DNA from 2 places in the Paenibacillus sp. FSL H7-0716 genome. Region 1 is predicted to be linked to the other one. Evidence: a T-box and tRNA genes for the amino acid it is inferred to sense, from the RefSeq annotation. Region 1 holds a T-box; the other holds one or more tRNA genes.
The links. A T-box is a leader RNA that pairs with one kind of tRNA and senses whether it is charged. The one in region 1 lies ahead of metG (methionine--tRNA ligase), so its partner is inferred to be a tRNA-Met.
Positions count from the first base shown of each region.

Region 2: it has a tRNA-Met gene. The T-box ahead of metG (methionine--tRNA ligase) is inferred to sense a tRNA for this amino acid. The anticodon was not compared.

Region 1 covers NZ_JBBODA010000020.1:15,791-36,113, forward strand. The annotation lists gene MHH60_RS22000 (ABC transporter ATP-binding protein) at 1-390, opposite strand, end outside; gene MHH60_RS22005 (ABC transporter ATP-binding protein) at 387-2,123, opposite strand; gene MHH60_RS22010 (LysR family transcriptional regulator) at 2,274-3,143, shown strand; gene metG (methionine--tRNA ligase) at 3,153-4,799, opposite strand; T-box leader at 4,843-5,104, opposite strand; gene MHH60_RS22020 (DUF4362 domain-containing protein) at 5,238-5,702, shown strand; gene htpG (molecular chaperone HtpG) at 5,764-7,644, opposite strand; gene MHH60_RS22030 (VOC family protein) at 7,898-8,320, shown strand; gene MHH60_RS22035 (LysR family transcriptional regulator) at 8,291-9,166, opposite strand; gene dapA (4-hydroxy-tetrahydrodipicolinate synthase) at 9,288-10,184, shown strand; gene MHH60_RS22045 (DEAD/DEAH box helicase) at 10,334-11,719, opposite strand; gene pduL (phosphate propanoyltransferase) at 12,562-13,134, opposite strand; gene MHH60_RS22055 (dipeptidase) at 13,273-14,238, opposite strand; gene MHH60_RS22060 (stage V sporulation protein S) at 14,360-14,620, opposite strand; gene MHH60_RS22065 (TIGR00282 family metallophosphoesterase) at 14,820-15,614, opposite strand; gene rny (ribonuclease Y) at 15,826-17,370, opposite strand; gene MHH60_RS22075 (regulatory protein RecX) at 17,687-18,412, opposite strand; gene recA (recombinase RecA) at 18,523-19,587, opposite strand; gene MHH60_RS22085 (competence/damage-inducible protein A) at 19,888-20,323, opposite strand, start outside.
Region 2 covers NZ_JBBODA010000017.1:5,928-19,049, reverse strand. The annotation lists gene MHH60_RS20230 (RNA polymerase sigma factor) at 209-703, shown strand; gene MHH60_RS20225 (hypothetical protein) at 700-1,689, shown strand; gene MHH60_RS20220 (hypothetical protein) at 2,378-2,881, opposite strand; gene MHH60_RS20215 (hypothetical protein) at 3,277-3,642, shown strand; gene MHH60_RS20210 (sialidase family protein) at 3,676-4,893, shown strand; tRNA gene MHH60_RS20205 (tRNA-Met) at 5,332-5,397, opposite strand; gene MHH60_RS20200 (MBL fold metallo-hydrolase) at 5,593-6,645, shown strand; gene MHH60_RS20195 (DUF3006 domain-containing protein) at 6,646-6,861, shown strand; gene MHH60_RS20190 (YolD-like family protein) at 6,915-7,229, opposite strand; gene MHH60_RS20185 (helix-turn-helix domain-containing protein) at 7,243-7,530, opposite strand; gene MHH60_RS20180 (hypothetical protein) at 7,523-7,720, opposite strand; gene MHH60_RS20175 (hypothetical protein) at 7,987-8,874, shown strand; gene MHH60_RS20170 (hypothetical protein) at 8,929-9,144, opposite strand; gene MHH60_RS20165 (hypothetical protein) at 9,206-9,400, opposite strand; gene MHH60_RS33325 (LPXTG cell wall anchor domain-containing protein) at 9,423-9,533, opposite strand; gene MHH60_RS20160 (hypothetical protein) at 9,766-10,185, opposite strand; gene MHH60_RS20155 (hypothetical protein) at 10,166-10,507, opposite strand; gene MHH60_RS20150 (hypothetical protein) at 10,513-10,950, opposite strand; gene MHH60_RS20145 (hypothetical protein) at 10,951-11,532, opposite strand; gene MHH60_RS20140 (hypothetical protein) at 12,140-12,754, shown strand.

The DNA of each region.
Region 1 (20,323 bases):
CGCATCCATGTCATTAACAAACCGGCTGATGCTGTCCCCTTGCGGGTGGTTATCATGAAATTTTAACGGCAAAACATTTAATTTATCAAAAAGCTCCCGCCGTAAGTCATATACAGTCCGGTAGGCAATTCGATTAGTCAGGTAGGTAAGAAGCCATCCGAAAAAGCTGCCGACAATATACACCCCTGCCAGAATTAAAAGCAGTCTAAGTACGGCGTCAAAATCAACCTCTCCCGGCCCGATCATAAAATCGATGGCGCTGCCGATAAGCAGTGGGCCAATTAGACTGGCAATCACACTGAGTATTGCGCAGACTACTGCACCTATAGCTATTTTTTTATAATGCCCTGTGTATACAATTAATCTTTTCCAAATGTTATTTTTGTTCATTGGCCCGACTCCTCACTTGATAGCTGGGACAGGCAGATTTCTTTATACACTTCACAACCCTGCATCAGCTCCTCATGGGTTCCGACACCGGCGATCCGCCCTTCCTCAAATACCATTATTTTATCCGCTTGTCTTACAGTGCTTACCCTCTGCGAGACAAGGAGCACGGTCATTTCCTGGCTGCTCTCTTTAAGAGCCTTACGAAGTGCCGCATCTGTGGAGAAATCCAGCGCACTGGAGGAGTCATCCAGAATAAGAATCGATGGCTTACCTACTACTGCACGAGCTATGGTTAAGCGCTGCTTTTGTCCACCGGATAAATTTAATCCACCACGAGATACTTGCGTATTCAAGCCTTCAGGTAATTTACGTATAAACTCCTCCGCTTGAGCAATAGAGGCTGCCTGCATGATTTCTTCCTCAGTAGCATCTTCCTTGCCCCAACGTATATTCTCAGTGATTGTTCCTGTAAACAGCACAGCTTTTTGTGGTACAATCCCTATTTTCTCACGAAGCTGGTGCAGCTTGTAATCTCGGACATTCACACCATCCACTTTCACTTCACCTTGCACCACATCATAAAAACGAGGGATCATATTCACAAAAGTAGACTTACCTGAACCCGTACTGCCAATCAGGCCCACAGTCTCTCCGCGATTAATTACTATAGATATATCCTCTAATGCCGATTCACCTGTCGTATTATACCCAAAGGATACGTGATCGAATTGTATAGCAGGGACAGCACGATCAGGTTCAGCAATCACAACATTTCCTTCCTCGGACACGGATACCTTAACTCCCAAGACTTCATTTACACGATTAGCTGAGGATGAGGCTTTTGTAAAAATAATGACCAAGTTAGAGACCACTATCAGCGCCAGCAAGATTTGAGTGATGTAATTGATGAAGGCAATGATCTCCCCTTGAGACAATCGGCCCCCATCGATATGAATTCCGCCTACCCACAAAATAGCTATGATCGCCGCATTTACTACAAGTGTAGTCATCGGCCCAAGCAAAGCGGAAATCCGTGAAACCCGGATCGCTGTAGTAGTCAAATCCTCGGATGAGGCATCAAAACGTTCTTTTTCTGTACGTCTTTTGGCAAAAGCACGAATCACTCGAATCCCCGACAAATTCTCACTCAGTACGAGCGCTAGGGCATCCAGCTTCTGTTGGTATTTTCGGTACAAAGGAGCACTGCGGGTGATAATAAAATATAAAATAATGCCAAAAACCGGTGTTGCCGCTATTAGAATCAGCGATAATCTAAAATCCAAAATCATCGACATTAGGATAGCCCCGATGCAGATAAACGGAGCACGAATAACTAGACGAATCAGCATAGCCACAGCGATTTGCAGTTGGTTTACGTCATTGGTAATCCGATTAATCAGTGTAGGCGTACCTAAGGTATCCAGCTCAGCATACGACAAAGATGTAATATGTCTAAACATCTTATTGCGTAGTGTCGTACCGAATCCCTGTGAAGCCCGGGCTGCATAGTATTGGCATACCATGGAGCAGCCGAAGCCAAGCAGTGACATCAGCACCATTAGGCCACCCATGCGGTAAACATAGGCGCTGTCATGATTGCCAACCCCGTTGTTGATGATCAATGCGACAATGGTAGGCAAAATCAGCTCCAGAATCGCTTCCATCAGTTTAAAGATCGGTCCTATGATCGCTTCTTTTTTGTACGGCTTTAAATATACTGCAATTTTGAACAAATTCATCCACACCCAACATAAGAAGTATTTAACCACTTGAAATATGTATAAGAACAGTTATGATTATGGCATATCTACTCACATATTAATAATATTGGATTCGTATCGCTCCCATACGATTAGCATATCTCAAGTTCGGAGGATTTTTATATGGATATTAGACAACTTAAATATTTTATGGCGATAGCTGAGGAAGGACAGATTACATCTGCAGCCAAAAAACTGCAAATGGCCCAGCCTCCGCTGAGCCAGCAGCTAAAGCTCCTGGAGGAAGAACTAGGTGTAAAGCTAGTGGAACGAGGTCCACGCAGCGTGCAGCTCACTGAAGCTGGAGCCATTTTGCGGGACCGTGCCCAACAAATTCTGGAGCTGGCAGATTCCACTGCCCGTGAGCTCACTGATTTTGTCAAAGGTTTAAAAGGAACCCTAGCCATTGGTACAGTTTCTTCCTCTGGAGCTACGTTGCTTCAAGATCGGCTATGTGAATTTCACAAAACCTATAAAGGTGTAAAGTTTGAGATACATGAAGGAAATACCTTTAGAATCATTGACCTCTTGAATAAAGGTATTGTCGAAGTCGGGATTGTTAGGACACCCTTTAATGGTACAAATTTAGAATGTCTTTACACACAAGCTGAACCTATGATTGCCGTAATGACACCTGAGTATGACTGGAAAACGGATGAAAACTTTATGGAGATCGGTGAGCTAAAGGATAAGCCGCTTATTATCTACCGCCGTTTTGAGCAGCTTATCCGGGAAACATGTCTTGAGAACGGCTTTGATCCGCTGATTTTCTGTATGAATGATGATGCTAGGACAACACTGCTCTGGGCAAACGCTGGTCTTGGCATCGGAATCATCCCCAAATCCGCTTTCGAATTAACGAGTAACAGTAATTTGATCTATAAAGAAATCAGTAGTGAATCACTACGCACACGGGTCGCCGCCGTCTGGATTAAGGATAAATACTTATCATCATTAGCTTCCAAGTTTATTGAAAGCTTCAGGAATGGATAAATACCAGCTCTATTTATTCACTTGCTGTTGATCTAGCCTATCCTCTTCTTCCTTAATACGGCTAATATCAATTCGTTCAAACAATAATTGTAAATCAGTAACCTGTTGGTAAGGGGGCACCGAGCAAGGCTGCCAATTCGGTAGTGCTAACGACAGGAACCCCCTGATCTTGTCACAAGAGAACGGTAGAAACGGATGCAACAAATTCGCTAAGTTCGCAATAATCTGCACACATGTGTATATTGCAGAATCACAAGAAACCTGATCCTCTTTTATCTGTATCCAAGGTTTTTGCAGATCGAAATACTGGTTTGCCTTGCGCACATAAGAAAAAATATACTCCAGCGCATCTTTAAGATTCCCAGCCTCAATAAGCCGCCCTGATTCCAAATACAAGAGGTCGATATTGTCCTTCCACCCCTTATCCAATTGCCCATTCGGCACTTTCCCTTCATAAAACTTATCTACAAAAGCCAAAGAACGATTCACAAAGTTACCAAATGCTCCAAGCAGCTCTCCATTATGGCTATAAATAAACTCTCTCCAGGAAAAATCCGTGTCCCGCTTCTCGGGTCCATTGGCAATTAAGAAATAACGAATAGAATCTGGCTGATACCGCTCTAAAATATCAGGTATCCAGACCGCCCAATTTCGGCTAGTGGAGAACTTCTGCCCTTCAAGGGTTAAATATTCGCTAGATATAATCCTGTCCGGTAAATGCAGACCCCCTGCTCCTAATAACACAGCCGGCCATATTAAGGTGTGAAAAGGAATATTGTCTTTCCCATGCACATAATAAGCGGTATTCTCCCCTTTTTCCTCTAACCAAAAATCCTCCCAGCTTCCTCCGGACTGTGCAGCCCACTGCTTACTGGCTGATAAATAACCACTTACCGCCTCAATCCAAACATAAATTTTTTTATCTTCAAATCCAGCCACAGGAACATCTACACCCCAAGACAAGTCTCTTGTTACCGCGCGGTCCTGCAGCTCTTCTTGTAAATAACGTTTGGTCAGTTTTATAGCGTTTTCTCTCCAAAATTGTGCTTCCTCTACATATTCCGTTAATTCAGACTGAAAATTAGATAAGCTAAGATAATAATGTTCTGTCGGCCGTTCTGTTGGTGTATTCCCACATAATTTGCAGACTCTGTCTAACAAATCGGCAGGATCTAGAATCGTAGAACAATAATCACATTGATCCCCTCGCGCCCGCTGGCCACATACCGGACAAGTCCCTTCCACATATCTGTCTGGCAAAAAGCGCTGATCCACCTCGCAGTAACATTGCGCAATGGTTTTTTTATATAAATGACCATTCTCTAGCAGCTTTGTAAACAACTCTTGCACGACCTTATGATGCTGCTGTTGATCGGTTCGAGTATATAGATCATAACTAAATCCCAGCTGTTCAAAACACTTCAGAAACTCTTCATGATATCTGCTTGCAAAAGCTCCGGGCGTAATCCCTTCATTTGCAGCCTGAACTGCTACGGGTGTGCCATGGCAATCACTGCCTGATACATATAATACGTTATCCCCTTTGGAGCGAAAATATCGTGCCAGCACATCCCCAGGCAACACGCTGGATAATCTCCCCAAATGTAAAGATCCATTCGCATACGGCCAAGCACCACCTATAAACACATTACTCATTAACCTTCTCCTCCTTTTTTAGACAACAAAAAAACTCCCATCCACAAAGGACGAGAGTTCTACTCACGTGTTACCACCTAATTTTATAAATGCCTCATGACATTTACCTCTTCAGGTACGACGTTAATTAACGTTTATACCCTAGCACTGTAACGGATGCAGGTTCCGGCGCAGCCTACAACCCATAAGGTTTCGATGCGCAGCTCTGAGACCATATTCCCAAGGGTTTTCTTTACTCCTTTTCAGCGACCGGAGCTCTCTGTTGAAAGAATTGCCGTGGTACTCTTTCTCTTCTTTGCTTTTACATATTCAAGTTACAGAAAATAATACTCAATTTGTAGTTTATTGTCAATATGAAACATCAAGCTCACTGTAACTTTTCCAGTTAATCTCCGTCTTTTATATAAATACGTTACAACGTTACAAGGAGGTCCTTCAGTGAAAAAAGTAAATTTACTTATACTCACTGTTCTTTTACTAGCAGGAGTATGGGGTTGTTCCGATAATAAAGTTAATTCTGTTCCCAAAAGTGAACCCTATACTTCCAAAGAAGCCATCAGTAGAGGGGATATTGTTTCTTTTGAAAAAGTGTACAACCTAGATAAATTTGAGCAATTTATAACGAATCTCTCCAGCAAAAAAGCAGACAATATACGCGTTACAAGTTACACAGATGAAGGCGATCCCATATTTAAGGATTTGAAATTTGACGGTAACGTGATTAATTATAGCTATGATACCTCTAATGATGCATTCGGTGGAAGCAACACAGGAGTCAGAACCGATACCTGCTCCGAAGTGACGAGTAAAAAAAGCACACACGGTGAAATCATCTATTCGATTAGCAGTTGCACAAAAAATGACTCTGAAATTGATTACTACCTTTTTCGCACAACAAAATGAAATGCTGAAATAAAAAAGACCACCCAATCATAATACAATTGGATGGTCTCTGTACTTCATATTATTTCATGATTTTGCAAATATCATTGGTGAATTGAACAGGATCACTAACCTGTAGACCTTCGATCAACAGGGCTTGGTTGTACAGCAGGTTCGTATATAAACCGAGCTTTTCTTTGTCGTTCTCTGCTGCCGCCTTCAAGGACTGGAACACTTCGTGATGGATGTTGATTTCGAGTACCTTATCCGCTTGCACCTCTTGGCCATTCGGCATCGATTTCAGGATTTTCTCCATCTCGATGGTTAGTTCACCTTCGGCAGAAAGACATACCGGATGAGTCTTTAAACGTTTGGAAGCTTTAACATTTTTCACTTTGCCGGACAGGATGTCCTTCATCGCTTCAAAAAGCTCCTTGTTTTCGTTCTCTTCCGCTTCCGTTGGCTTGTCCGCTTCGTCGGCTTCGATCCCCAGATCTCCGCTGGATACGGATTTAAATTCTTTTTCCTTATAAGACTGAATCATCTTGATCGCAAATTCATCAATATCATCAGTGAAGTAGAGAATTTCATACCCTTTATCCGATACAAGCTCGGTTTGCGGGAGCTTCTCGATTCTGTCGATCGACTCTCCGGAAGCATAGTAGATATACTTCTGATCTTCTGGCATTCTTGAGACGTATTCGTCCAGCGTAACCAGCTTCTTCTCCTTAGAGGAGTAGAACATCAGCAAATCTTGAAGGGTGTCTTTGTGCATCCCATAATCGTTATAAACACCAAACTTAAGCTGTCTGCCAAAAGCATTATAGAACTGCTCATATTTCTCTCTTTCATCCTTCAGCAGGCTTTGCAGTTGGCTTTTTACCTTGTTTTTAATGTTCTTAGCGATCAGAGTCAGCTGACGGTCATGCTGGAGCATCTCTCTGGAAATGTTCAAGGAAAGATCCTCTGAGTCCACCATACCTTTTACAAAACTGAAGTAATCAGGCAGCAGATCCGCACATTTGTTCATGATCAGCACACCGTTGGAATAGAGCTCAAGTCCTTTTTCATATTCCTTTGTGTAATAGTCAAACGGCGTATTTTCTGGGATGAACAGGATTGCATTGTACACTACAGCACCATCAGCACTGATATGAATATGTTTAAGCGGCTTATCGAAGCCGTAACGTTTCTCTGCATAGAAGTTATCGTAATCTTCTGTAGTAAGCTCGCTTTTGTTCTTGCGCCAGATTGGCACCATGCTGTTTACGGTTTGTTCTTGAACAACTTCTTCGAACTCGTTCTCCGTGCCTTCTTTTGGCTTTTGCTCCTTCACGTCCATTTTGATTGGGAAACGGATGAAGTCGGAGTATTTTTTAATGATGGATTTCAGGCGATATTCTTCCAAATATTCATCATATTGATCTTCTTCCGTATTCTCTTTAATCTTCAAAATCACATCAGTACCGACAGAATCCTTCTCGACAGTCTCGATGGTATAGCCGTCAGCGCCCTTAGACTCCCATTTAAAGGCCTCGTCACTGCCTAATGCTTTACTGATCACTATAACGTCATCAGCCACCATAAACGCAGCGTAGAAGCCCACCCCGAACTGCCCGATGATGTTGTGGCCATCTTTAGCTTCGTTCTCTTTCTTAAAAGCAAGAGATCCACTCTTCGCGATTGTACCTAAGTTATTCTCTAACTCCTCTTGTGTCATCCCGATACCTGTATCGGAAATCGTCAAGGTTCTGTTCGCCTTATCGGCGGTCACTTTAATATAATAATCCTCTTTATTGAAGACCAGGCCTTCATCAGCTAATGCTTTGTAATAGATCTTATCAATCGCATCACTTGCATTGGAAATCAGCTCACGCAGGAATATTTCCCGTTGTGTATAAATGGAGTTAATCATCATTTCCAGCAATCTTTTCGATTCGGCTTTAAACTCTTTTTTGGCCATGAATAAATAAATCTCCTTTCAAAATAACCTTATTATTCATCATTCCGTGATTAGCACTCTTCTTAGATGAGTGCTAATTCTTCTTTTTATATAACATAAACTGATTTTCAATGTCAAATTTTTTGGCTACTTTCATATGAAAATAAAACCATTTACAATTCCCTTGCAATCCTATTGATTGTATGATTTAAATAGATTAGATACATAATTTCCAAATAAAGGTTTATCCATTTCGGATTTGGGAGGTCTTTAAATGAATGAACAAGCAATGTCCGCTTTAAATTCCACAATAAAAAGCCCCGTAAAGAACTTAATTGGCAGTGTATTCATTCCCGTACATGATATTGAAAAATCCCGTCGCTGGTATTGCCAAGTCCTGGGGCTTCCAGAGACAGATTGTAAGATCATGAACGGTCATTTATGCCCGCTGCCTATGCAGGGAAACACTGGAATCATCCTGGATACGATGCCGTTGTGGGGCGGCTTAGAACCTGAAGGAACACCGCCCATTACAACACCAGCTTTTTTGTTACTGACCGATGATTTGCAAGCCTCTTTCAATTATGTGAAGGCTCTCGGTGTAGAGCTAGTAACTGAAATTCAAGATGAGCATTGGTTTGTTGTGAAAGATCCTGATGGGAATAAATTAATGATTTGCAAGCAACATTTGGATTAAAAATTGCAGCGGTTGTGATTTCCACTTCTTAGGGTGCATCAGAAGCTGCAGATCAAAGTGAATTTCGGGATGAATAAAGGACAGCTCCGCCAAGCTTCCTCGTTCAATTTCTTCCTCTGCCACGATTTTTGGTAACAAAGCAATTCCAAGACCATTCATTACACAACGTTTGATGGCCTCCAGATTCGAAAGCTCAAAACCTATGCGGAAGATGATCCCGTGCTCTTTTAACAAATTCTCGAACAGACTGCGGTAAATACAGCTTTCCTCCGAGACTATTAGTTCACAGTTATTCAGATCGTGTAGGGTTACCGTATCCATCTGGGCAAGCGGATGATGAATGGGGGCTATCAATACAAGTGGCTCATCTCTGACGATCGTACGCTCAAGGATGGAATCCGCAGTGGTGCGATCCAACATTAAGCCTAGATCTACTTCGCCATCTTTTATTTTGGCAAGAAGATTAGCTTCCTGCATCGTTTGCAGATGAATATCCAGCTTAGGAAATTTAGTCCTTAGCTGCTGCAGGTAAGGAGGTAAATAAAAGGCCGCTAAAGAATCTATCGTCCCAATAGTTATCGTTCCTCCGATTTGCTGGGCGATGGTTTCTTTTGAACGATCATACAAATCCAAAATCTCCACGAACAGCTTCAATAACTCTTCTCCTGGAGGGGTAAGCCGCAGCTGACGGCCATGCCTTTCTATTAAAGGTACTCCATATTCCTTCTCTATCTTCTGTATCTGCATCGTCACACTTGATTGTGCATATCCCAATTCTTCAGCAGCTCGCGTAAAGCTCTGACGTTTAGCCACCTCGCGGAAGGTTCGTAAATAGGTTAAATCCATTACCTCACCCTAACATCAATATTTTTGATGATCCATATCATTTATTATAGCTAACGACGATGCTACTTTCCATGGTAAAGTGTATGTAGAGGAATTAAAATATTTTGGAGGCCGATAATTTATGCTTACAGAACAACAGATTTATGGAGTTTATGTCCCCGTGGTCACCCCGTTCAATGCTGCTGGTGAAGTTGATTTGGATTCGTATCAGCGTTATGTAAAGAACATTATTAACAACAGCATACAAGGTCTGGTCGTTAATGGAACCACCGGAGAATCGCCCACTGTAACCGTAAATGAAATGCAGCTTCTAGTAAACACTTCCCGTGAGCTTCTACAATCCACATCAATCCCCTTAGTAGTTGGTACAGGTACCAATGATACAGCCTCTACGGTTGCACGCACGGAAATTGCTGCAAAGCTTGGTGCTGATTGTGCACTAGTAGTCGTACCTTATTATAGTCGTCCTTCACAAGAGGGTATCATTGCCCATTTCCGCAAAGCTGCAGAAGTAGGCATACCTATCATGGCTTATGATATTCCAAGTCGTACAGGTACCGCCATGACGGTAGATACAGCACGTACAATCCTAGAAATGAATAATGTTGTCGGTTTAAAAGACTGCTCAGGCAGTACAAAAATGGTTACGGAGTTAGTACGTACAGGTGCCAAACCTGTGCTTGGCGGCGATGATTCCCTCTTTTATGAAATGCTTAGCTGCGGAGCAGCTGGGGGTATGCTCGCTACTGCCAACGTTTATCCAGCAGAATGCCTTCGTATCTTTGAAGCCTTTACATCTGGTCAAGTGGACTTCGCTAAAGAAAGCTTTGAACAACTACTGCCGATCATCCGCCTATTGTTCAAGGAATCGAATCCTGCTCCAATCAAATGGATGCTTAGCCAAAACGGCCTACTGTCCTCGGATACGCTTCGCCTCCCTATGACTTCCATCAGCACAGGACTTCAGCAAGAACTGAGCCCCTATGTTCAGGACAATACAATTGAAGCAACCGCATAAATGAAATAACAACAGCCGTTGTACAGTGAGGAACTGTTTAGCGGCTGGTTTTTGTTGTAAATCATCAGGACTTAAAACATAAAAAACCATCAGATTTACTCTGACGGTTTTTTTATTTTGCTATAGAAACGATACGGATTCAAACTAACTTATCTGCTGCTCGTTTTTTGTCTTCCTTTTGTGAACCACTCGGACTTTGGCTTCAATGGAGGGTTAGACTTAGGTTTTGCTTTTGCTGGTTTGACCGCTGATTTTGTTGCTGCCGGTTTTGTTGCCGCAGGTTTAGCAGTTGCTGGTTTGGAATTCGACGGTCTCGAAGACGATGGTCTCGAAGCTGCTGCTTTCGAACCTGATGGTTTCGCCGAACGATCTGTCTTCATTTGCGTTTTACGAGACATCGGATAAGGATGATCCTTAACTTCCGGAATCGATTTTCCAATCAATTTTTCAATATCTTTCAGGAAAGGAAGCTCTTCAGCTTCGCAAAAGGAAATTGCCGTTCCACTCAATCCCGCTCTGCCTGTACGACCGATCCGGTGCACATAGGTTTCCGGAATGTTCGGTAAGTTGAAGTTGATTACGTGAGACAGCTCATCAATATCAATTCCGCGGGCAGCTATATCCGTAGCTACGAGAACACGTGTCGCACCACTTTTAAAATTCCGCAAGGCGTTTTGGCGATCATTTTGTGATTTATTGCCGTGTATAGCTTGAGCAGCAATGTTCACTTTAGCCAGATCTCGGGTAACACGGTCTGCACCACGTTTGGTACGAGTAAACACCAAAGCTGAAACGATGGATTTATCCTGTAATAGCAGATTCAACTGGTTTTGCTTATTTCCGTTCTCTAATAAATAGATCGATTGATTGATTCTATCCGCAGTAGATGACACGGGTGTGATTTCTACCTTGACTGGATTCACAAGCAATGTTTTGATCAATTTAGAAATTTCAGTTGGCATCGTTGCCGAGAAAAACAAAGTCTGCTTCTTCGTAGGCATTTTGGCAATGATTCGTTTCACATCATGAATAAAGCCCATATCCAGCATCCGGTCAGCTTCATCCAGAACTAAAATTTGTACATATTGCAGATCTACACGTTTCTGATTGATCAGGTCGATAAGTCTACCAGGGGTAGCAATAAGAATATCGGCACCTTGATTCAGTGCGCGCTCTTGCACTTTCTGTGACACACCGCCAACAATGGCAGCAGAGCGGATATCTGTATATTGGCTATACGCTTTTATGTTATCAGCAATTTGAATCGCTAGTTCTCTTGTCGGTGTTAAAATCAACGAGCGAATGCGTCGCACATTATTGGATTTGTTTGGGTTGGATTGTTCGCTTAGCAATTGAATAATTGGCACGGAAAATGCAGCTGTTTTTCCTGTTCCCGTTTGCGCGCATCCAAGTAAATCTCTACCCGCTAATACAGCTGGAATCGACTGCTCCTGTATTGGTGTAGGTGATGTATAGTTTTCTTTGCTTAAAGCCTTCAAAATTGCAGGCACAATATTCAGTTCATTAAATGTCATTGGGTCTCCTTAATTTCTAATACATATATTCTTAACAATAAATCCTTTTATCACGTCATAAACCATAATCATAACACAATAAGTTACATAATAATAGATTTTCTTTATCATCACACCAATTTTCATTAATAATCCATTTCAGGATACAATCCGTTCTACTCTTACAGAAATATTTTGCTAATCGTAAAATACTCCTCCTCAATTTATCCCTGCGGCGTATCTTTTGTTGATCCTGCTGTTGATCATGTTGATCATGTTGATCCTTTTGATCATGTTGATCCTGCTGACCTATCGGACTCAGACACCCTTATTTTGAAGATTCATTGATTTTGGCGATGCTATCGGACTCAGATGCAGTTATTCACACTTTTGAAGCCCAAATCAGTACAAATATAAAGCAATAAGAGCTATGCCGTCCGATACCTTGACAAAATAGATCAAAATGCTGAAATAGCTGCGATACAGTCCGATACGTACAAGCGGTCGGGTAAACCACGCAATCCTTACAGCACGCAGTTCAGCCACACAATCCTTGCAGCACGCAGTTCAGCCACACAATCTTTACAGCACACAGATCAAACATGCAATCTTTACAGCACGCCAATCAAACACGCAATCCTTACAGCACACAGATCAGACATGCAATCTTTACAGCACGCCGATCAATCACGCAATCCTTACAGCACGCAGTTCAGCCACACAATCCTTACAGCACACAGATCAGACATGCAATCTTTACAGCACGCCGATCAAACACGCAATCCTTACAGCATGCGGATCTGCCACACAAAAAAAGCGGAGGATTTCTCCCCCGCTTCTTATCTTTGCTATAACTATGATGACTATTCTACGATTTCAGCAGTATCGCCGTTGTTGGCACCTGCAGCGTTAGCTTCGTCAGTGTCAATATGCATATCCAGTTTAAAGCTGTCTGATACGCGTGCAATTACGTTCTCCAATACGAGACCACGGTCGCCTCCGAGACGAACTTTAAGCAATTGCTTATCAGCAATGCCCCAAGCTTCAGCTTCAGAAGTATGGAAGTGAATGTGACGAGCGGCGATGATAACGCCTTGTTCCAATTCTACTTCGCCAGCAGGTCCTTTAAGCGTAATGCCAGGTGTTCCATCAATATTTCCAGATTCGCGAACTGGAGCTTTCACGCCAAGTGCGAAGGAATCAGTACGGGAAATTTCTAATTGGGAAGCCGGACGAGCAGGTCCCAAAATTCTTACTTTGTCAAATTTACCTTTGCTGCCGATAACTGCTACTTGCTCATTTGCTGCAAACTGTCCTGGTTGAGAGAGGGGTTTGAACTCCGTTAATTGATATCCTGGGCCAAACAAAGCCTCCACATGCTCTTGCGTAAGGTGAATATGTCTAGCCGACACACCTACGGGTACAGTCTTACTCATAGTAAAGTCACTCCTTGTATTTTCTCTAGTATCTGTACAAGCCATTAACCATTATACATCTTCTTAACCAAAAATAAAAAGCCCCACATCATAACGAGGGCCTTTTTTTCGATAATTCATACTTTTAGAACAGGATTGTCATGATTTGGACACCTGAGAAGGTAAGTTTGTGCGCAGGTAGGAGACCGCATTCTCATATAACCAACCTTTTACGGAAGCTTCTGGATAGTAACGAAGCAGGTGCTCCGCGAGCTCAGGGTACTTTCCCGGATGCTCCATGTTCTCTACCCAAGTGTCAATGCCGTCAAAATCCGAACCAAACATCATATGTTTCTCGCCACCTAGACTACATACATGATCAATATGCTTTAACAAATCATTCATACGAGCTTTTCCATCATCACATACAAACCACGGATAAAAGGTCAGGCCCATTCTTCCGTCCATTGCAATCAAAGCTTTAATCTGTTCATCATTTAAATTTCTAACATGCCCACAGATTGCTGCAGCGTTCGAATGGGAAGCTATAAACGGACGTGTGCTTAAGTCGGCTAGCTCCCAAAAACCTGCTTGAGACAAATGCGACACATCAAGCAGCATTCCACTGTCGTTGCACCATTCAATCAGCTTGTGCCCTTTCTCCGTAAAACCGCCGTTGCGCTGCTCCAGAACACCGTCCGCTGCCCAATTGGCATAATTCCAAGTGATCCCCAAAAACCGCACGCCAAGCTCATAGCAGAGCTGTGCATAAAACAAGTTCCCTTCTAGACCGTCTACACCCTCCAGAGAGAGCATTCCCCACGGGGATGCTCCAGCTGTTCGTTTTCCTACCTCCTCCTTCCAACGCAGCCACTGAAGGCTCTCTGAGCCTATTATTTTTTGCCGGAACAAATCAATTTGTCCTAAAACATTCTCAAAGCTAGGTCTACCTCTACTTGCCGAAAGGTATATTGCAAAAATCTGCAATTCCACACCGCCCGCTACCAACCGCTCTCCGGTAACATCCAACCGAGGATCGTTCATAAAATTCATATCCGGTGACGCTTGCATTTTACTCAGCACATCACAATGAAAATCCGCAACCTGTAGCTTATCGGTTCTCATCCCAAGCCCTCGCTTTCATGCAGCCCTATTCCAGATTCTATGCTTAAAAACACCAGACTATATATCAAAAGCAAAAAACCTGTTTACATAAGTAAACAGGTTCATCCGTTCTATGCTTCTATTATCTGGGTTCTACAATCAATTTAATCGCGGTTCGATCCTCTCCATCAATCACAATGTCTGTAAATGCCGGAATGCAGATCAAATCTACTCCGCTTGGTGCAACAAATCCCCGGGCAATGGCAACTGCTTTGACTGCTTGATTCAGTGCTCCAGCTCCAATAGCTTGTAATTCGGCCGATCCACGTTCACGAAGAACACCTGCTAAAGCGCCGGCGACGGAATTTGGATTGGATTTAGCTGATACTTTTAATACATCCATAGTAAGTACCTCCCCTGGGAAAATAATGGTGTTCTTCCACTACTTTAGATGTTATTCGCGAGAGAAGAAATAATTCCTTCTTTTTGCGGACTACTCTGGAGAAAATGGTACAATAGATACTCTTTTTCGATATAATAAATATCACACTTTACCCTTATTCGGCGAAATTACCCGGAAAATCGCTTATCTTATCCTACTACTAGCTCATTACCCATTCATCTTCACGTAGCCGTATTTTCTCCAGACGGGTAGCCGCGCCAGTATTCTCGTCTAATTCTGCAAATAAACCGTGAAGCTGCCATTTGCCTTCATCAACAACAAATCGTGCTGGAAGCTGTGTAGTGAACTTATAAAGTACTGCATCTCTTTCCATACCCAGAATCCCTTCGCTTGAACCAACCATGCCCGCATCGGTCAAGTAAGCCGTTCCACCCGGCAAAATCACATCATCATTCGTCTGAACGTGAGTATGGGTCCCTACTACAATTGACGCGCGACCATCCATGAAATAGCCCATGGCGATTTTCTCAGAGGTAACCTCTGCATGGAAATCAACGAGAATGCATTTATGATCTCTACGCAGTTCTTCCACAATTTCTTCACCCACACGGAAAGGACAATCAATCGCAGGCAAAAATGTACGGCCTTGCAGGTTAACTATAGCTAGCTCTTTGCCGTTACCTTTAACAACTGTATATCCTCTTCCCGGTGTTCCTGGAGGAAAGTTAGCAGGACGGATAATCCGAGCCTCATCGTCGATAAACTCGAAGATATCCTTGTTGTCCCATGTGTGATTACCCATGGTGATTCCGTGAACGCCCCAGTTAAAAAATTCATTTGCGATCGCTTTAGTAATACCTCTACCGGCAGCAGAATTTTCACCGTTAACTATGATTATATGTGGTTGATATTTGCTTTTTAATGAGGGCAACATCTCCCGAAGTGCCTTCCTGCCCACACTACCTACGATATCTCCAATGAATAGTACTTTAATGTTTCTCTCCTCCTAATCTTAACCTCTCCATCTAGCGGATAAGTCTTCATATTTAAAAGAAAAAAGGCCCCGCTTAGGGGCCAATTTTCATCAAATATAAGAAAGTATAAGTTATATCTTATCCTTTAACCTTATATTCCTAGCAGAAACATGTACCAGGAAACGATCATAAATATCGTTATTTCCAAAGCGTATGTTATCTACTTATTGCCTATTTAGCGTATTCAACAGCCCGTGTCTCACGAATAACGGTAACCTTGATATGTCCTGGATAATCCAGTTCACTTTCAATCATCTTCGTAATATCGCGAGCAAGACGGAATGCCTCTGCATCGTCAATCTTCTCTGGCTGTACCATCACGCGCACCTCACGGCCCGCTTGAATAGCAAATGATTTCTCAACGCCTTCGAACGACTCTGAGATTTCTTCCAGTTTCTCTAGACGTTTAATATACGTTTCCAGTGTTTCACGGCGAGCACCAGGTCTAGCTGCCGACAATGCGTCAGCGGCACCAACCAACATAGCAATAACCGAAGTAGCTTCGCAGTCTCCATGATGAGATGCGATACTGTTGATAACAACCGGATGTTCTTTATATTTCTTCGCTAGTTCAACGCCAATCTCAACATGCGAACCTTCCACTTCATGATCCAGCGCTTTGCCGATATCATGGAGTAATCCTGCACGTTTTGCAAGCACGATGTCTTCCCCAAGCTCACCGGCCATCAGTCCTGTTAAATAAGCAACCTCCATGGAGTGCTTCAATACATTTTGACCATAGCTTGTACGGAATTTCAGACGCCCCAGAATCTTGATCAAATCTGGATGCAAACCGTGAACGCCCACTTCGAAAGTAGCTTGCTCACCATATTCCCGAATCCGTTCGTCCACTTCTTTGCGGGATTTCTCCACCATCTCTTCAATACGAGCGGGGTGAATACGTCCATCAGCCACCAATTTCTCAAGTGCCGTACGGGCCACTTCACGGCGGATTGGATCAAATCCCGACAAAATAACTGCTTCCGGCGTATCATCAATAATGAGGTCGATACCTGTAAGAGTTTCCAAAGCACGAATATTACGGCCTTCACGACCGATAATCCGACCTTTCATCTCTTCATTCGGCAACGTAACAACTGAAACCGTTGTTTCCGCTACGTGATCAGCTGCACAGCGTTGGATAGCGAGTGTAATGATTTCACGGGATTTCTTATCCGCTTCTTCTTTCGCCTGCTGTTCAATTTCTTTGATCATTTGTGCCGTTTCATGGCGAACTTCTTGCTCAACATTGCTAAGAATGATACTTCTTGCATCTTCGATGCTTAAATTGGAGATACGTTCCAATTCAGTGACTTGGTTTTTGTAAATAACATCAATTTGCTGTTGGGTTTCATCAATTCGTTTCTCTTTGTTAGCTACTTGTTCTTCTTTTCTTTCAAGCGATTCCATTTTTTTATCCAGAGATTCTTCCTTTTGCAGCAAACGTCTCTCTTGCCGTTGGATTTCATTCCGACGTTCACGAGTTTCTTTCTCAGCTTCAGTACGGATTCTATGGACTTCGTCCTTAGCTTCCAATACTGTTTCTTTCTTCAGCGCCTCAGCGTCCTTCTTCGCATTCTCAACGATGACAACGGCTTCTCTTTCTGCGCTTTGGATTTTAGCTTCTGCAAGGGATTTACGAATAAAATAACCGAACCCAAAGAATATTGCAGCTACAACGAGAACGATAATGACCCAGATCCATGATTCCAGCATCTGTTCACCTCCTCGTTGGTTCCTCTCCAAGGTATATCCCTGGGAATTGTGCAGTTGTTTAACTATCCGTTCATCACCATACAAAAAACCGGTAAACAACCGATTGCCATACTGCACATGCTGCACATGCACACTGCCCGCCTTATCCGGCGATTACATTTCATATGAGTTGTACGTGAACCGTTTAAAACAGTCTCCTTTTTGGGAAGGAAAAAGGATTCTAATTTTATGCCGATTCATGTTATATTTTATTATTTATAAAAAGACATTGTCAAGAGAGTCGATATACGCATTAATGTCAAGAGAATCAGTGATTCTAGTAAAACTCCTCATCTTCACCTTCATAATTGTCTTCCGCAAGTAAAGTATTGATCACTTGGCGAACCATATCGCCCGAGAATCCACGGCGCATAAGGAAGGCTCCAGTCTTTCTTCGTTTATCAGAAGCGTCTCCACGGATGAGATTCCATTTCTTGCGCCCAGTTTCGAGTGCACTCTCCAGCTCTTGTTCAGGAGTAATATTCTCCAAAGCTTCCGATATAAGGGTTTTGTCAATCCCTTTCTCACGTAGCTCTTGTCGAATCCACATCTTCCCTTTTCGCTGGTTCGCTATTCGTTGCTCGGCCCATTGCTTAGCATATAAAGGGTCATCAAGAAGTCTTTCCTCCTGCAGCCGCTGCACCACTTCCGCAATAATAGTCTCTCCTATTTCCTTCTGGCGTAAACGGCGAGTCATTTCCATAGCGGTGCGTGGTTTACGTTCCAGATAACGGAGGCCTTCTACATAAGCTCGCTGACGCTCATCAGCTACAACAATTTCCTCCAGATCGGCCTTCATAAAAGAATTACCAGAAATCATTCGATATTTAATCATGACGTCCTCGTGCACAGTCATGTTATATGCTCCGAAATGTATGATATAACGGTGATCAGATTTCTTTTGACGTTCTACTTTAGTGATCTCTAAGAGTTCTCCTTCAGGAAAATCAGATAACACCTGCTCATCTTGTTCTTCTGCTTCAAAATCCAGTTGTATTACCATAGTTGTTTGTCACCTCATAGCAATAGATCAGTTATCGTCTTACTTTCATTACTTGTTAAGAAAAGACACCCTGCAACAATCAATCACAGGGCGTCCTATTGCTTAATATACTATTCGATTTCGAGAAGCAATTTCTCTTCTTCTTCTTGCTCTGCAATAATATCCTCATTCTTCGGCGCAGCAACAATAGTGGATAAATTACTTGCTTCACGGATCTTATTCTCAATAATAAGGGCTATATCCTGATGTTCCTTCAAAAACTGTTTAGCATTCTCACGACCTTGACCGAGACGCTCGCCTTCGTAGGAATACCATGCACCACTTTTATTCACGATATCCATTTCAGTACCGATATCTACAAGACTTCCCTCTTTGGAAATCCCTTCACCGTACATGATATCAACATCAGCCTGTTTAAATGGAGGAGCTACTTTATTCTTCACAATCTTGATCTTAGTACGGTTACCAACCACATCGTTCCCCATCTTGATGCTCTCTACGCGACGTACATCTAAACGTACAGAAGAGTAGAATTTCAATGCACGACCACCCGGAGTTGTCTCAGGGTTACCGAACATAACACCGATCTTCTCACGAAGCTGGTTGATAAAGATAGCGATCGTATTGGATTTGCTAATGGCACCAGAAAGCTTACGAAGTGCTTGAGACATCAAGCGAGCTTGCAGTCCAACGTGGGAATCACCCATATCGCCTTCAATTTCAGCTTTAGGTACCAAAGCAGCAACGGAGTCAACGACAATAATATCAACGGCTCCACTACGAACGAGTGCTTCGGCGATTTCCAGCGCTTGTTCACCCGTGTCTGGCTGAGAAAGCAGCAACTCATCGATATTTACGCCCAAGTTACGTGCATATTTCGGATCAAGCGCATGCTCGGCATCGATAAATGCAGCTTGTCCGCCTTGTCTTTGCACTTCTGCAATAGCATGAAGAGCAACTGTTGTTTTACCTGAAGATTCCGGTCCATATACTTCAATAATACGTCCCTTTGGAAGTCCGCCTATACCTAACGCAATATCAAGTGCCAAAGATCCGCTAGGTACAACTTCCACTTGCATATGCGTGGATTCTCCCAGTTTCATTACCGAACCTTTACCAAATTGTTTTTCTATTTGACGAAGCGCCATATCAAGCGCTGCACGACGATCTGACAATCAGACCACTTCCTTCACTGTTTATAGTAATATAATAACGTGTTTTTAAGGTCTTGCCAAGCTTTTTTTCGAACATACATTCGTTTTTTTTGTCTTGGGCGTTATTTATCCCTTTTATTGTAAGCCTCCCTCCGGAGATAGAAGTTAATTAAATTCCCCACTTCACCGGACATCAACGACTTATGATCATGAGTAGCCATCGTGATCAAAATCTCTGCAAATATACAAAAAACCGCAGCAAAGAAATCTCAGTGCCACGGTTCTTCCGTATGTGTATATTATAACTGGGCTAATCTCCCATTACAAGTCTGAACCCTCAAGAGGTGTCTCCACCTTGCGTTCCTCAAGTCTCCGCCAGAGGCGATACAGCAGAGCCTTAACAGTACGCAACCGGATATTTTCCCGTGTACCTTTAAGATTAAGCTCATAGACCTCTGTCTTACGTCCCCGTTCAGCCAAGCCGATAAATACAAGTCCAACAGGCTTGCGTTCAGAATAACCCGGTCCGGCTACACCTGTAACAGATAAGCCAAAATCGCTGTCTGCAATCATTCTCACTTGGTCAGCTAACACCTCGGCAACCTCTCGACTTACGGCTCCAGGAGCATTGGGTCCCTCCAAATAAGCACTTGGCACATTCAGTAGCTTTTTCTTTAGGTCATTCGAATAGCAGACGATTCCGCCGGCAAACATCGAAGCACTGCCTGGAATATTTGTTATGCTCTCCATCAGCAAA
Region 2 (13,122 bases), on a different contig from region 1:
CCCTTTTTAAGGAATAGCGTCACTGGGGTCCTCGAACCTGCTCAAAAGCCTATTTATATGCAAATAGCGACTGCTGAGTCCCTAACCCTCTGGAGATAATTTATGAATAGGCATTCTCTACTCTCCAAACACAAAGAAATTTTCTCAGGAACAAAATGTGACCTAATGCCGTCCTAAATGGTGTTATAGGTAAAGGGGGCACAGTATCATGCAGCGATCCATGACCCGGCCGGGAAATCATGTGATGAAGAGTTACGAAATCTACGCAGATATGCTGTTCCGGATCGCTTTGGTCCATCTAGGCAACCGGCAAGATGCCGAAGAAGCCACTCAGGATACCTTCATCAAGCTAATAGAAAAAGCGCCGGAGTTCAAAGATGCCGAACATCAGAAGGCATGGCTGATCCGGGTAATCACCAACCATTGTAAAACACTACTGGGCAGAGGCTGGCGCAAGCGCGAGGTTAAGCTGGAGAGCGCTGAGCCAATTGCGGCAGACAGCCCCGAGGATTGGGCTCTGCTGCAGTTAGTTATGGCGATGCCCATGAAGTATAAAACCGTAATCCATCTTTATTATTACGAGGACTATCCCATCCAGGAGATCAGCAAGATTCTGCAGATTAGTCAGTCTGCCGTGAAGATGAGACTTCAGCGGGGACGGCAACTGTTAAAACTGGAGCTGGAAGGAGCGGAACCACAGTGAAGGAAGATCAGTTTCGAACATCATATAAGAAAGCGGTGGATTCGATGAAACCAGGTGAAGAGATGAAAAAAGAACTTTTCGACAAAATAGAGCAGCGGCAGGAGCGTAAGCGTCCACGCAAAACCGTTTATATCGCGGCAAGTGTCGTGCTCGCCGCAGGAATCGGTCTGGCTGGGCCTAGTATATGGCAGCAGTTGAACAGTCAGAGCTCCCCGGGGCAGGTTGCCCAGGTAACTCCGGGTGCAAGCAATGCTGGCAATTCGGGCACAGCTACATCGGGCAGCATTGTCATTCCCAAGCTGAAACTGCCAGATAAGGAATCTGGCGTGAAGGCAGATATGATCGCCTTGGTCGTGTATAAAAATAATATTTATACACAGTCAGCGACTCGCATTGACGCTGCCGATGCTGCTGCTCTGCGCGGTGACAAGTTGGGACGCACTACAGGCGGCATCAATGAATGGAGCGGTAACGACGAATATATTGAGTTAGCCTCGAACATCGGTGAAACGGATCTCTATACCGTGAAGGGCTATGACTCCAGCTTCCTGATTATGTCCTATTCGGAAATCAACGGCGAGGTATTCGCCGAACTGTACGAGCACACGAACGGCATCACCATAAACAGCGGCGCCGACCTGTTCGGCAAGCTGAATCTTGAAAGCCGAGTTACTTCAGCTCAATGGGAAAGCTTCAACAGCTGGAACAACGGCCTCCAGCAGCAGGCGCCAATCGCCAATGGCGAGGCGCTTGATGGCTTCCTGACAGCCCTCCAAGCTGCCAAACCGCTGGCAGCAGAGCCGCTGATCGAACAAGGCATCTACGACAGCGAGGACCGCAAGATCATCTATTTGCAGCTGGAAGACAATGCCCGAGTAGAGCTGACGCTGTTCGGTCAAGGCCTTGTACGCTACGGTCTAGCACCGGTATTCTTCGAGGTCGAATCCGGGGCATTCCAGCAGCTGTGGGACAGCATGAAACTTTAGGGATGTTGGTGGAAACCCAGGGACTGCGGTTGGGACGGCGATCGGAAGCAATTGAGAACCTCGTTTCGGTCGCCGTGCTCTCCATTGAACAATTTAGCTGGCTGCTAACAAAAACGGCGCTGCTTCAAAACCATTTCATGGTTTGGAGCAGTGCCGTTTTGTGCTTTACTGTATGGTTTATGAGCCCGCATACTAGATATGCTGGTTGTAGAGGTGAGACTACTATTATTACTTTAAAGGACGATCCTCGCTGTGAATGCTGCAACTAAATCTGTGAAGAGCACGGCACTAACGAGCTAACGAACTAACAAACTAACGAACGAACTAACGAACTAACGAACTAACCTCCTCCAATTCGAGCTATCGGACCCATATGACGTTATTTACTGATTTTCAGCCTTTAGAGCATGGTTTCGGACTCCAGAGACACTATTCCTTAGAAAGAGGCGCAAATACGGTATTTTTATACCAATAGCGACTATGGAGTCCGTTAGAATTGCAAATGAGGGAAAAAACCGCTTTAAGGGTCAGCTGTGTCCGATAGGAGAAGCCTCGTTCACTTAATTGTTATCGAATCAAATTTCAAAGGAATACAGGGTCTCTCTCGGTACTTCCGATTGCTACAAAAAAAGGAACGCCCACCATGGACGCTCCTTTTTTTCTAATTCGTCTACAAAATTCTAGCAAGTTACGCATTTACACTTTCCGTTTTTCGATCCTGTCTTGCGTGTAATGTTTTCATCACAAATCTTGCTATCGGCTGCGCAACCAAAAGTTCAATCCAAAATGCTATTCCAAAGTTTCTCGGCCAGATGTGAAGGAAGCTTTTAAGTGGATCCAGGCTTATTTGTCTCGTCCCAACCCATGTGCCTATAATTGATAGTAAAATAGATAACACCGTGACATTCAATAAAGTATTCAACAGAATCCTTGCATTAAATCCATCGGTTTGTCCCATGAATTTTGGCATCACTTTCCCAACAATCGGTCCTGCAACTAATCTTACGGATAAAACTACGATCATCCACATAAACGGAATAACCTTTAGTGTATCTATATACACTTCCTTACTGAAGCCGCGTTCCAACCCCACAATAATAGGGGCAATAGTGTTAACTGAAATGATTGAAATAATGAGTAAAAATAGTATACCTTCTTTTCCGTTTCTGGGCAGTCTTGTGTCTCCATGCATGTTTGTCATCTCCTAAATAATATTTCAGATGGCAGACGTATCATGAGACATATATTTTTGGCCCAATAAAAAAGACCAATATCTCTACACACTGATTTAATAATTATAACATTTATTTAAAATGAATGTCAGACCTTCTATTTAAATTCTTCAAATCTCACCTGCTGATAGCGAATAGTTACCTGTATGCGCCTTGGGCAGAGAAGTCGTAAAAATCGTCAATTGCTGTTCAATATAAAATCTAGTTACCTTCAGATCATGCTAAAATTTTATATGTATTTCCCCACCTAATAAAACCTCCAGTATTCATTTCCGCGATTTTTCTGAGTCCCTTGTCCAAACACAATGAATCTCAATTCATATATATATAGCAAACTAATAAAGAGGTGAAGCTCATGGCAACAACAACAGGCATTATTACGAACACAGGGACTATCCCAGCATCCAACGTGCTCATTAATATCGATAATGACAACCTTAGTTTTTCATCTAACGTAGTCTATCACGTTTACGTATGGAATACCTTGGTTAGTAAAGGTTTAGTCTACTCCAACTCATTAAATGTTAATGCGAACACCAGCCAGTTTCTCAGTTTTAATATCGCAGGCAATTCAGCTTATGAAGTCCAATTTCTCGTTACTGGAAACGCACCGGCAGACACGATTATTACGGTATTTGGAACGGATTCGTCAGGAAATGTCATCCCCCATCAAAGAGTGCTGCAATCCGAACTAACTTTCATAGCTCAGCTGAACCCGTAAGTACCGAAAAATCTATGACGAAAGGAGCTTCGCATGGTTAATATTCAAATTTCGCCGAGCGCAAGCACTCAATTCGAGCCCACCATCGCGGTAAACTGGCTTAACCCGTCCGTTATGGTCACCGTAGCTGTAGATCTTCGATCAGGCCCTCCCAATATTGGGTTATACAAATCTATTGACGCAGGTAGCACTTGGACAACAACGTTATTACCGTTACCTGCGGGATTTACAGGCATCGAAGCACCACATATTGATTATATTTTTCCGAATACGTTCGTCGTATTGGCTCACGCCTTCGATTCAGACGGTCTCAGCGGATCGATCGTTTCCTATACCTCTGCCGACAATGCCTCTTCATTCGGACCGCCAATCATCGTGAATCAAGGGTTTGGACAGTTTGTGAATGATGACCAGGTGGTCGTTGTCACCGACAAAGCTGGATCAAGTCCCTTTTTTGGAAATGTATATACAGGTTATACGCATGATTACAACACACAATTCATACCGGGAAATACGATATTTTTCAATCGTTCCCTAGATAACGGTAATACCTATTCCAGTCCCTCCCTGCTGTCTTCGGTCGAAGAATTCGAAGAATTCCCCGGTATAGCAATTACATTAAATGGGATTGTTATCGTGGGATGGATCAATCAGCCTCCCGGTAATACTGATCTTAAAATTCGCACATCCTCAGACGGTGGGGTCACTTTTACTCCTGAAACCATGGTCGCGAGCGTTGTAGTCCCACCAGATCCATTGCCAGGATATACATTTAGATGTCTGACATACCCTTCCCTCGCAGCAGATATTTCTAATGCACCGACGACGCGAGGGAATGTCTATGCTGTATGGCAAGATTTTCGAGAAGGTTATTCTGATATTTTTCTTGCTACCTCCACTAATTTTGGCGTGGATTGGGGGTCACCAATATCCATTACAGGTAGTCCGGTGGGCTCCCAAAACTTTTTCCCAGCCATCACCGTTTCCCCTGCGGATGGTGCAATATTCGTTACCTATTACACTAATCGAGTCAATCCCCTCAACCTTGATGTTTATCTAGCAACATCTAGAGATGGCGGTATGACGTATACAAACACCCGGATAACAACAACTTCCTTTGACGTCACCGGTATCCCCCTAATTGGGGACTACATCGGTAATGCCATCGTCCCCCAAACAGGCCGGCTAGTGAACGTATGGACAGACACGCGGACCGGTACAGAGAACATCTGGTTCGGTGATAATCAATAAGCTATTAATCAACTTCTGATGTTTAATTAAAAGGATGTTAAGTTAGTATATCCATCTTCAATAAAGGATGCCGAGCGAATATGCGGCATCCTTTATTGCTTGTTATCAAAATTCAGCATTAACCTGTTTAAAGAAATCATCAAATTCCAGTGTGTCAGACATGCTTTCAGTCCAATCAAAAATCTACGGCGTATGGTACTGCTTCTTAATGGTTTGTATGTAATGACTCCCCTTCCTCTACAAGAGTAGGGCAGTTCCACAGAATACATACTTTTTACCGTTTTCCAGATGATCCGTGATAAAACCAAAGGATCAAACAGCGCCGTGACCAAAATGTGACCATTTCCAATTTTGCAGCTTTTCCAACTCTTCCACTTCTACTTACAAGGGAGCCTATAGATAGCAAAAAACCCTTACAAAGTAAGGGTTTTCTCTAAGTGGGCCCTGAGGGACTCGAACCCCCGACCAATCGGTTATGAGCCGACCGCTCTAACCAACTGAGCTTGGGGAAAGGTTAAAATAAGCTTAACTGTGTATCTTTTTCTTCTATTATAGAGGTTTTTCTATTCATGGATTTAACTCTATATCAGATACTTCGTTTACAAATTCGTTAGCAAGTTTTCGTTATGTTCTCTAGAAAAAATTACCTATAACTGATAGAATACTCCCAGAATCATACATTGGGGGTATTTATTTTTTATGAGAAGAATCATCGTTCCAATCTTCATGTCACTTGTTTTATTATTGATGCCTGTACTTGCTGAGGCACATCCAGGACGTACAGATGCAAATGGCGGTCATTATTGCCGCACAAATTGCGCAAAGTGGGGGCTGGAAAACGGAGAATACCATTATCACAATGGTGGAAGTTCAAATTCAAAACCGGCTGCCACTGCTAAACCAGCTGTTAAACCTACCGCGAAACCAACAGCAAAGCCTACTACTACACCAGCTCCAACTTTGCTTTTACCAAAGAAACAGAACATTGGTACTCTTCAGGTCTACTTTTTCGATGTTGGACAAGGTGACTCTACCTTAATCCGGACTCCGAATAATCAATATGTCCTCATTGACGGAGGTAATAACGATCAGGGTAAGAATGTAGTAAAGTACCTGAACGCCCTTGGTGTAAAGACACTTGATGCCCTGGTTGCTACTCATCCTGACGCAGATCACATTGGTGGGCTAGATGATGTTCTGAAAGCGCTGGATGTTAAATCGGTCTACGCACCAAAGGTATCACATACCACTGAAACATACAAAGATTTTTTGACTGCTGTGAAGAATGAGGGCCGTACCATCAAAGCAGTGACTAAAGGCGTTACCATTCCTTTAACTGGTGTTGAGGCGAAGTTCCTGGCTCCTATTAGAACGTATGGGGATAATCTTAACGACTGGAGTGCTGTCTTAAAGGTCACTTATAAGAACAAGTCCTTCCTCTTTACCGGCGATGCTGAAAAGGCTTCTGAGAACGATATGTTAGCCGATGGCATGAATTTAAAAGCTGATGTATTAAAAGTCGGACATCACGGCTCCAATAGTTCAACCAGTAAAGCATTCCTCGACGCCGTTAAACCACAGTATGCAGTAATAAGCGTCGGTAAGAACAATTATGGGCATCCAGATTCCGGGATTCTTACAAGGTTAAAAAATGCGAATACTTCAGTGTTACGAACTGACCAAAAAGGTACAATTACTGCAATAAGTGATGGAAATAAAATCACTTTTACATCGACTAAGGGGGCTAAGTAAATGCATAAAGGAATCATTGACCGCTTTGAAGGTGAGTATGCCGTCATTGAATTTGATGGTAAAACCGAAGATGTTCTTAGATCAGAACTACCGGCGGAGGTTAAGTCTGGAGACACGCTTATTTTCGAGGAAGGCAAGATCATCATTGATACTGAGGCTACAGCCTCGCGGAAAGAAGAAATCGATAGTTTAATGGATGAGTTATTCGAGGAATAATAGTTATGCCCCGGTGAACGCTTCAGGGGCATTTTTTTATGTAGTCACCTGAATCACATCGTCAATCTTAATCCAATCATAGTCATCATCCGTTTGCAGTTTGATCCGTGTAGCTGCTTGTCTATGGCCATCACAATCCCCCGTATCTTGATATCTCGAACCGGCCCAAACTGAGTGATTGTTATCTGCTCTCGATACCGTTTCGAGTAAGTGAGTACTTGATCAATCAATTCCCACTCCTGCGCATCAAGCACCGGCTTTTTACGGTCCCTCCACTGCTGACCTCGCTCATCACTGATAATGCGAACCTTATGCTCCGGTAACATCATCCTACTGCAATCCCAAATACTCTCCAGTTTCTTAACCATGATGTCTGCCCTCCTAGTAATCTGTCCAGTAATCTATATGGCCACCGTCAATGCCCCATGAAACATATGCTGGTCGATCCTCTTTTCGCTCCCATCCCTCAACGACAACTGCACTCTCAGGTGGTTTCCCAAATTCCCACAGAATGTAGTTGTTCTCTGCCAATTCCTGCAGCCCGACCTGGATCTTTTCTGGTATTCGCCCACTCTTTGTCTCCAGTACCTCTAGCGTAGGCATGTATCCATGATGCACCGAGCAATGCCGCATAATCATCAGCAGCTTGCGGGCCGTATCGCTAAGCATGACGCTGTTCCTTCACAGATTGCCATGACAGGGTACTGGATTCTAGGAATACACGGGGCGAATTGGTGGTCAGGCATGTGGCACGGATACGGCCGTCACGAATACCACGGACCTCGATCTTGCGTTGCGTAATCTTTTCCATTTTGTCCTGGCATATAATCTCAACGGTTTGACCAACCCTCATATTCATGTGATCGCCTCCAAAAAGTAAGAACACTTGTTTGTATTATATTCGAACATTTGTTCTTAAAACAACAAGAAACCTATTCACTAATTGGAATAAAAAATATTTTAATCTTTTTAGATCTTTTTATTACATATATAGTCAATTATGTTTAGACATAATTCCCCTTTAAAGATAAAATTCAGAAGTTAATCAAAGAAAAGGTGGGATTTAATGATTAGTATATAAATTATGCACTAAGAACAATACATAAATAACAAGGAGTGTAACTAATGAAAAAAATAAAGATAGTCTTCATGCTTATGTTTATTTTTGCTGTTATGCCTATTTCTGGAGTTCATGCATATCCCGAAGGGCTTCTTGATGGAAAATTAATGACTGAGGCAGCAAGTAATACCACCACTTCGAAGTTGACTGATAACGATTTATCTACTAATGAAAATTTATACTCATATTTAAAGAACCGAGCTTTTACATATCAATTTTCTGAAGAAACAACTATAAATGCTTACCAATTCCATGCAAGTGATTTTAACCGTTTAGAAATTAGATTTTACGATAGTGCTGGGAAAATTATATCTAATGTATATGAGCCACATTCATCTTATAAAGGAGTTAAGGTTAGTATCACGCCTATTCCTGGCGTAAAAACAGTATCTATTTCAAGTGCATTTGGTGATTCACTTTATTTATATGAATTTGATGTTTTTGGCGTCGCTTCGACACCAACACCAACGGCTACTCCAGTACCTACAAGTACTCCTAGCCCAACCGTGACACCAACGGCTACTCCAGTGCCTACAAGTACTCCTAGCCCAACCGTGACACCAACGGCTACTCCAGTGCCTACAAGTACTCCTAGCCCAACGGCTACACCAACAGTGACGCCTAAACCTACAGCAACTCCAGAGCAGCCATCAGGGGATCGAGCTATTCTTACCATCACTCTGGTGAATGGAACAGAAAAAGAATACGACCTACCAATTGCAGAAGTAGATGCATTCTTGAAATGGTATGACTCCCGTGATGCCGGTAGAGGACCTGGATTATATGCTATTGATAAACACTCAAATAACAAAGGCCCATTCAACAAACGTAAAGATTATGTTGTCTTCGATAAAATACTTACATTTGAAGTAAGTGAGTACACAATTCAATAAACAAAAATAACCCCGCTGACCAATTAAGGTTGACGGGGTATTTGTTATACACGCTTATGCCAAAACCATTCTAAATTCAAATTCATTTCTCATGTAATAAGCATCAGCAACCTTAACACTGACTGGGCTCCATTTTTGTACTGGACCCTCACAATCAATTACACAGCCAGCCAAATCACCACAACGTTCAAGTATATCCACTTGAGACTGTTTTAAGGCAGCTGATAGAAATTCTGCATCCGTCTTCAAGACTTTGTATACATTACTCAATACGATCACTCCTAAAAAGAGAGGGTAAACAGCGCTATTCCTAAAACAACAACTCCCACGATTATATCACTATGTCTTTTCTGTTTTTCAAATAGTTATATCCACCAATAGATATGAGCGCTCCACACATCATTACAACCAGCAAAGATAGTTGTTCCTCATCCGCAACATCATAATTATTGAACAATAAAGAAATACCTAGAAGAGTAGATGCTGCACAAAAATGGACACCAAATTCTTTAAAGATTTTCTTCATTACAGCACCCCAATACCTGACCTCATTTTCTCTGCTTTATATACTTCTTAATCAAATAAAACAAAACAAATCCCAGTAGCATTAAGCCAAGTATGGCGATCCATATATTGCTAGATTCCCCACAGAAAAGTATGTATCTCTATACTGATAATTTTCATTATTCATAATAGTAGATTAATTCATTTGGAATATTATGTATATTCACTCTATATCACTGGTTAGGAAAATTTGCCTGAATGCATAAAAATACCCCACCATTACTGGCAGGGCTGAGTGCTTCCGTTGACTCAATACTATTTACATACACAACACTGTATAGTTGTTATTTTTCTGCTAAGAAGTCTACAATGATTTAGATTCTAATGTCATATTAATAAGAGTTGACTGTAATTGCCACCATAAGATGAAGGCACCTGATGTTCTTTATACGTAAAATCTCCAAAACTCCAATTCAATTCATTCATAGAAGCTGTTCCGTCTACTGGCCAACTAATTAAGAAATTCTTTATTATATTTTCTTTGTAATTATCCTCATAAAATTTATTTATTAGTTTTAAAGTTGTTAAAGCCATTTCAAACTTATAAAGCAAATCATTGTCATTCTCATATTCAATACCAACCTTTAAACCACCATTATCACCTAAGAAAATCATAAAATTATTAGTTTTGACAAGGTATCCATATACGTTCCTAATCAGAGGGAGAGGACTGATTTTATTTTTAAACGTCTCAAAATTAAAATCATAAAATTTATTAGGCACTACATCAGCAATCAAGCGTTTCATTGTCGTCCTCCCCCTCATTATATTTCGTGATTTCAAGTACTTTTGTATAGTATGACATAAAGTATGCTCTACCTTCAACATTATCATATGCACGGGTACGAATAAGTTGCTCCATTTGGCCTATTTCCCCATTTAAAATTTCTACCGTCCAACTCTCAGGATCTTCTTCACTTGTTCCGATGTTTTTCCTTTCAACTTCTTTTTTTAATTGGTGGGAATGACTTAGGGCTTGAGCCATTGCCGCATAATCTAATTTTCCCATTAATGCTTTTAATTGCATCGCTGTTTCAGCAATTTGTTTATTTTTCTCTGAATCGCTCAAATTATTCACATCCGGTATTTGGAATAAATACTATTTAACTCTTCACGTAACAAACAAAGTTCTTCAATTATAAGTTCATCTTGAGTTTTGATGGTATTACCATTATCACTACTCGTAGATGTACCAAATTCATATATATTATTTATAATATTTCTAACATTATCATTCGCAAAAATTAATAGGTACTGATTAATTGAGATAGTATCGATTATTGTTTGAACTGGAAATGTATGATGTCTTCCTAATTTTTTTTTCGTTTCATGTCTCACTAATTCAATCAACAAAGGGGAAAATATCTTTTCACCTAATTCTTTTACAGAAAACTCATGTTTTCTAGTCATGATCTGTTTCATATTTTCTGCTCTTAAAAATATAAAGGTAGTTACTACTGAAAGTGCTGCACCGATAAAAACATTAATAGTAGTTAGATATGCTGGAGCCATTTATTCCTCACTCACATCTTGTTGATTTTCAAGCACAGTTTCTACAAACTGGGCAAGTTCATTCATTAATTTGATGATATTATCTAATTCTATTTGTTCTTTTTGCGATTTATACATTTGACCCATTAGATCAACCAGTTGTTGTGTTAGCATCACAGAAGTATTGAAATCTAATTGGCCTGAGAATTCAACATTGTCATTCCTTCTCAAAGTTACAACCGCAACCTGCTCAGATAGTTCTCTTGTAAAATGAAATGCACCAATCATAAATGGTCTACCCATTTTTGCATATGTTTGTCGTAGAGAATCCCCATAAAAATTCTTATATGTATTAATCTTAGCCAATGCTTCTCTTAAATTCTTATCTGGAACACTATCTACATTTTTTTCAGATGAAATGTAGACAAATAAGCCTTGTCCAACTTCTGGCCCGAACAACCGCATAATGAAATCCATGTAATTAGGAACATTCTTATCTAAAAGAAATACTTCAGTTATCTTTTCGAGCATACTAAACTTCCTTGGTTTCGATAATTCTTCTAGTATTTGTTTAAAATCCACTTGTATTTTTTCATGAGCCATCTATTTATTCTCCCCATTATGTAAGTTATAGTATTATTCTATTCTGATACAATAATCCCTCTTTTTTTAGGATATTTTTTATTTCAACACTTTAATTTGATACTTAGGGATTAAAAGGAATCAACTAGGTATAATTTTTCGGTATAGGATCATTGTTCCTTTTTTTAAAAAATAGTAAGTAATAAGAAAATATACACTACAACTCACTCAAACGAAACGAATACAAAAAAAGCCCACTAACCGAAGCCAGTTGGCTTTTTGCTGGAACTACTTAAACTTACGATGTAATAAAAATGCGAGGTTATAAAGTTCCTACAGTTGTAGGCAATGTACCCAATAACTCGAAGGACCTACTTGAGATACCTGATCAACACAAACCTGCGGATCATTCATCGGCGGGTTTTGTACTTTAAAATCAATACAATAAATTAGTCCTAGGTCATACATACCAATAACATCCTATTATTACAACATTCGACTTTTATATATAAAAAATCACAAAAACTTTTATTTTTTAAATCGACCTTATAGCTTATATACATAATTACCCATCAAGATTACTATTATCCATGTAAGTAATTACTTTATTTGGGAGGATTATAAAAGCATGAGAAAGCTAACCACAGTTTTATCAATCGCTTTATTAACTACCGCAATTGCTCCACTCGCATCAGCAAATCAATCAAACTCAACTGTAACACCTCCGCAACAGGTGAGCAGTCAACAAGAAACAACAAACAGCTATACTTATAATGGCCTCCAAATTAATTCTCCCCTCACTTTGAGCGACAATCAACTAGCTTCTATTTACAACAATGTTCAAAAAGCACCTCAATCTGGTGAAACATTAATATCCCCCTTCGCTCATGAGATAGGTGGTTCTGGAGAACTCGTATACGGTCCTTTATATGAAACTCATAAAAACAAAGATGTGGCTCTTTTTGCCTCACTTACTACAGCCTGGTTAAATAATTTTGTTTATAAAAAAATCGGATGGAATCCTACATGGTTCAAAAAATGGATGATTTCAGCTTCCGAAGCTTGGTTTTATAATTCAGAAATCAAACCCACATACACAGGAATATGGACCACTAGATCGGGTGATCCACAAGTACCAGGATTATACCGCTATTACCTCACACTAGTACATTATACAAATGACTCCTTCATAACACCTATCAGTGTGCAGTATAATGAAGTAGCAACTGAATATATTCAGTAATAAATTAATACCCTATAAATAATCCCCGTTGAATTAGATTTAAGTTCAACGGGATCTCTTTTAAAGTGATTGGAGGTTTAACATGACAGAAATTGACGAAAGAAAATGGGGACAGCAGGATCCTGTCAAAGAACCAAAAGATCGTTATGCACAGTTTTTAAAAGTTGTATCACTAACCTTCGTGAGTGTCACATTCACCATTATTTTCACTGAGATAAACATGGGCAACTTTCCCCTTAAGCTCATTTTCTTTATTATTGGACAATTTCTCATTTACGGATATGTCATGAAGAATGTGTCCATGACCTCAGAAAAATTTAAATTATTCTGTAACAAATTCAAAATAAAGCTACCCATTCTCTACATTT